2 regions of the Leeuwenhoekiella sp. MAR_2009_132 genome follow, and region 2 is predicted to be linked to the other one. Evidence: riboswitches for the same ligand, from Rfam matches in the RefSeq annotation. Region 2 holds a riboswitch; the other holds the start of a gene.
What was found. A riboswitch is a leader RNA that binds a small molecule or an ion and turns the genes downstream of it on or off. The one in region 2 is predicted to bind cobalamin.

Region 1 (2,489 bases), 190 kb from region 2:
TGTTGCTCCCAAAGAAAACAAAAACGGACTATCATAATTCTCAGTTTGCTCTTTCCTAATTCCTAATTCATAATTAAAATCGTTTCCAAGTTGATGCTTCAATAACAATGCGGCAGCAAAAATATTACGGTCATTATCGCCAAAACTAGAACCAAAACCACTGGTAGTTGTATTAGTTAATACTGAATTCAGTTGGAGCCGGTCTGAAATTTTATAGCTCAAATCATACTTGTTAATAAACGTTTTAGCCTTTCCGAAAGAATAAACTTCACTATCTATATTTGCAAAATATTTATAAAACTCTTCAAGATAAGCCACACGAGCTATACCCTTAAAGGAACCAAAGCTGTGTTCCCATTCGAGTAAATTTTTACTGTTAAGATCCTGATATTTAGTCTTAGTTTCTGAAGCCCGTGTAATTGCAAAATGTCGTTCTCCGTCAAAAAGTTCACTAAATATGCGTATTGAATTTTTTGAGTTGATTTTAAATCCGAGTCCAACATTTAATGCTGTATTCTCAAAATCTCCGTTTAAATTATTTCTTCCATTAGGAAGCTCATAATCATTATCGCTGCTGTTATGAGTTAGAGCCAGATTTAAACTCCATTTTTTGGTACCCAGATTCAAATTGTATCGAGCATCCTGGGTGTTATAACTACCATATTGCAGAAAAAGATTATGCGTTTGTTGATCTTCATACGTTAACCGCGTATTTAAATGCACACTACCTCCTATTGCACCGGTACCATAAACAACACTACCACCACCGCCACGCACAGCAATTTCGCTGTAGGCGCCCGCATTAATCGTATTAAAATCTAGCTGACCGTTTAATTGAGAATTTATATTTATACCATTCCATAAAACAGCAGTTTGTGAAGCTGTAGTACCTCTAAATGAGGGTGAGGATACCATTCCCAATCCATTTTCTTTAAAATAAATAGGCGTGTTAAAATTGAGAGTATTAGTAAGAAGTGGCCTGTTTTTACGCAATATCGTATCTGATAAAACGGTAAGATTTCTTCCTGTAGAAAATTCTTTTAATCTACTATCTGTAAGATATACAGAGTCTAAGGCAGTGAACGGGCGTTCCTGAGCTTTTAGAGATAATGCAGTAAGCATTACCAGGGTGATGATGTAATTAGATATATATTTCATATTCGCCAGACCTCTATCCCGAAAGTCATTTGTTAAATGTTATTTCTGGCAGGTCTCCTGGCTTGCGTATAAAGATTAACCTTCCCACCTAAAAAGGCAGTGGTATTTAAGAACAATCTTTACCATCCGTCAAATGCGGACTAAGCTTACAGTTGCGGGAACAGCTCAGGAATTTTCGAACTAAGAAGTGAAAAAAATACAAAATCATTAAATTTCATATTCGCTTTTTCTACTTCGTATGTGAAATCACCTGATTCCCTTTTAAGTCATTTTTTAGAATAAAAAATGACACCAAAAACTAAAGCGCGAAGTTAATCAAATGTGTTACGCTACCTTGCTTTTTTTAATTAATCTTACTTTTGGGTTTTGAATAATACATTCTAAATCAATTTTAAAACTATATAATTCTGATGCGCAGTTTATTACCTATCGTATTTATTTGTTTATCATGCTCTATATCCTCTTGTAAAAAAGAGAACAAAGAAGTTAATAAGCATTTTCGTGAAGGAATTGAGCAAAAGATTAGTTACGCTAAGGGTTTTGAAATTACCCGTTACAAGACTTTTAAAATTATCACAGTCTCTAAAGCCTGGCCTAACAGTGATAAGACATTTAACTACGCCTTGGTTCAACGAGGAACCCATTTACCAGATAGTATTATAGCAGATGCGGTGATAGAAATACCCGTGAAAAAAATCGTGGTAACTTCAACCACCCACATCCCGGCATTAGAGTTACTGGGTGTGACACAAACGTTAAAAGGATTTCCCAATCTGGATTATATTTCTTCGGAAACAGTACGAAAACACATTAAAAACGGCACTATTAAAGAGTTAGGGCAAAATGAATCTATTAATACTGAAAGTACTATAAATCTTAACCCCGATGTTTTAATAAGTTTTGGTGTTGATGGTGAAAATAAAGCGTTGAGTTCTATTAAAAGAGCAGGAATACCGGTTATTTATAATGGCGATTGGGTAGAAACCACGCCTTTAGGACAGGCAGAATGGATTAAATTTTTTGCAGCACTTTACGATAAAGAGGCGGAAGCAGATTCTATTTTCAATAGGATTGAAGGTCAATATCGTAACCTAAAAACAAAAGCTGCTCAGGCGAATTCAAAACCCACCGTTTTAAGCGGAGCAATGTTCAAAGATGTCTGGTATTTACCTAAAGGAGATAGCTGGGCAGCTCAACTTGTTGCAGATGCGCACGCAGATTATATCTATAAAGAAACTAGAGGTACCGGTAGCGCTTCCTTAAGCGTAGAAGAAGTTTTAAATACCGCTCAGAATGCAGATTTCTGGATTTCACCAAATAGTTTTGAAACC
Region 2 (2,489 bases):
GTCTTCTATTACCTTTCCATCTGAATACATCAGGTAATACACACCATCTCTTTTAACCATTACAGGAGCTTCAAAATAATTGGCTGGCGTAACATCCTTAATTTCGCCTTCAAAGGTGATCATATCTGCACCCAGTTTTACAATAAAACAATGCCCGTTAACCCAGTTCAAACCAGAACCCCAATACAAATAGGCCTGCCCGTCATCATCTATAAAAACTTCCGCGTCTATCATATGATATTCGGGGAATAGATTTCCTTTTATTAAAGGACTTTCATCTTCTTTGGCGTTTTTCCACGGTCCTAAAGGAGATTCAGCAACACCTGCCCAGACCTCGCTTCCTACAGACACATACATATAAAACTTACCGTTTTTAGCTTTAATTACGGAAGGTGCCCAAACCATACTTCCGTTTGAAGTGGGGCTCGTGCACGCCTCTTTTGTAGGCCAGTTTAAAGTTTTCTGTTCCCAGTTTTTAAAATCGGTCGACTCTAAAACGGCAAGGTCTTCTTTACCCCACGGGTCTTTGGTTGCATAAATATAAAATGTACCCTCTTCCTGAACAATAGAAGGATCTGCGTAATAACCCTCAGCAATAGGGTTAGTTATTAAATCTTCAGATTTTTCCTGATTACTGGTTTGTTTTGCTTTATCTGTCTGCTTACAGCTGCTCAAAACCGCTAATAACATAGCAGAACTTAACAATAGCCTTTTTTTCATAATAACGAACCTATACCTACTTACTTAAATGTAATATATACATTTAAGATAAAATAATTCGTTTTTATTCTAGAAACATTGAGTTAGCTTATTAAAATATACTAACGTTGTACAGATTTTTGGTTATAGCATTCTTATGCTGTATTAAAAGGGAATCAGGTGTAAATCCTGAACAGTTCCCGCTGCTGTAAATCCTATTCTGTATTACAGGATAATCGTTTAACAAAACCACTGTCGCAATGATGGGAAGGGTTAAAACGAGGGATGAGTCAGAAGACCTGCCACAATCTATTATAAATCAAAGCTTTCGGGAGTTATTGCTTTGGGTAGATTGTTCTGTGCGTCTAAATTTTAAGGTGTGCTTCTTCTATCTATATCTATTTCCCGTTGTACGATTTACTAAAAAAGTAACCTTTTATTAATTAGTATATCTAGTATTATGCAACACAAAAACACAATCAAACTACTTTTTCTGGCAGGAATCACTATGCTATTAGCATCCTGTGCTAATGATGATGACACGGCTTTCACCCCTATGGAATTTACAACACCAACCTATGAAACCAACCTTGAACTCCTTTTAGGAGACACGCTTAAACTGAATCAGGAAATTTTAAATCTTCCGGAAAACGTGCAATTTAAATGGACTACTGAAGATACTGTCCTAAGCACATTACAAAACTTAGAATATATTCCTAAGCAGGCCAAAACATTTGCACTCACGTTTAAAGCCACGACCAATCTTGATTCGATATCGCGCACCTATCAGGTTAAAGTAAATGACCCCTATGATGTATATTACAGACCTAAATCTTCTGAAAGTAGCTCGTTAATTTCTCAAGTACTGGCATATAACCCAGCTCCAGGTCAATTTATTAATAGTTCTTTTGGTACTCCCGAGGATGCCCAAAAACTAATCGGTAGCACTACAAATACAATTTCACTAGGTGCCTGGGGAGGCTCTATTTTAGTAGGTTTTGATCATACTATAGAAAATGTAACAGACGCTAAAGATTTTCTGGTTTATGGTAACGCATTTAATGGCCTTTCTGAACCCGGTATTGTACAGGTTTCTTTTGATGCTAATGGAAACGGACTCGCAGACGATACCTTTTATGAGTTACGCGGAAGTGCTCACGCCGATGCAGCAACACTTAAAAATTACACGACAACGTATACTAACCCGGGAATGCACGCAGACGTACCGTGGTTAGACAGCTCCAATACTGCAGGAAGTGTTGTGGTAAACTCATATCACCCCCAGAACTTTTATCCCCTTTTTATCACCGAACTTGAAGAAGTATCGTACACAGGAACTCGTGTCTTTCCTGTAGTATCTAACAGCGGATTTACAAATATTGCTTCGCTAGAATGGGGTTATGTAGATAATTACGATGCAGATTATGCCACTTATAAAGGAAACCTTCTCGATATAGATCAGGCCATTGATGCAGACGGAAATTCTGTTAATCTAAGAGGTATTGACTTTATACGTATTTACACGGGAGCTCAGGTTAATGCAGGTGCCTTAGGTGAACTATCCACCGAAATACGCGGTATCGCAGACTTTTCTATGCTAGAATAAATAAAAAAACCACTGACTCAACGTAGTAACTCGAGTACACGTTTAGTCAGTGGTTTTAATTTTACCTTTTTTACGAATTTAACTTCCAGGCTTCAGCTTTTTATAGCGCTTTTCATTAGTTCTGAATTTTAAGAACGCCACGACAATTCCCAGTATCAACCCAAAAAGACCGTATTTGAGAAAT

Region 1: another riboswitch for cobalamin. It lies ahead of P164_RS02295 (TonB-dependent receptor plug domain-containing protein); the one in region 2 lies ahead of P164_RS01515 (hypothetical protein).

The regions. Positions count from the first base shown of each region.
Region 1 is NZ_JHZY01000002.1:539,644-542,132, reverse strand. Features, by position in the region: gene P164_RS02295 (TonB-dependent receptor plug domain-containing protein) at 1-1,158, opposite strand, end outside; cobalamin riboswitch at 1,188-1,469, opposite strand; gene P164_RS02290 (ABC transporter substrate-binding protein) at 1,569-2,489, shown strand, end outside.
Region 2 is NZ_JHZY01000002.1:347,744-350,232, reverse strand. Features, by position in the region: gene P164_RS01520 (family 43 glycosylhydrolase) at 1-720, opposite strand, end outside; cobalamin riboswitch at 824-1,021, shown strand; gene P164_RS01515 (hypothetical protein) at 1,160-2,305, shown strand; gene P164_RS01510 (hypothetical protein) at 2,384-2,489, opposite strand, start outside.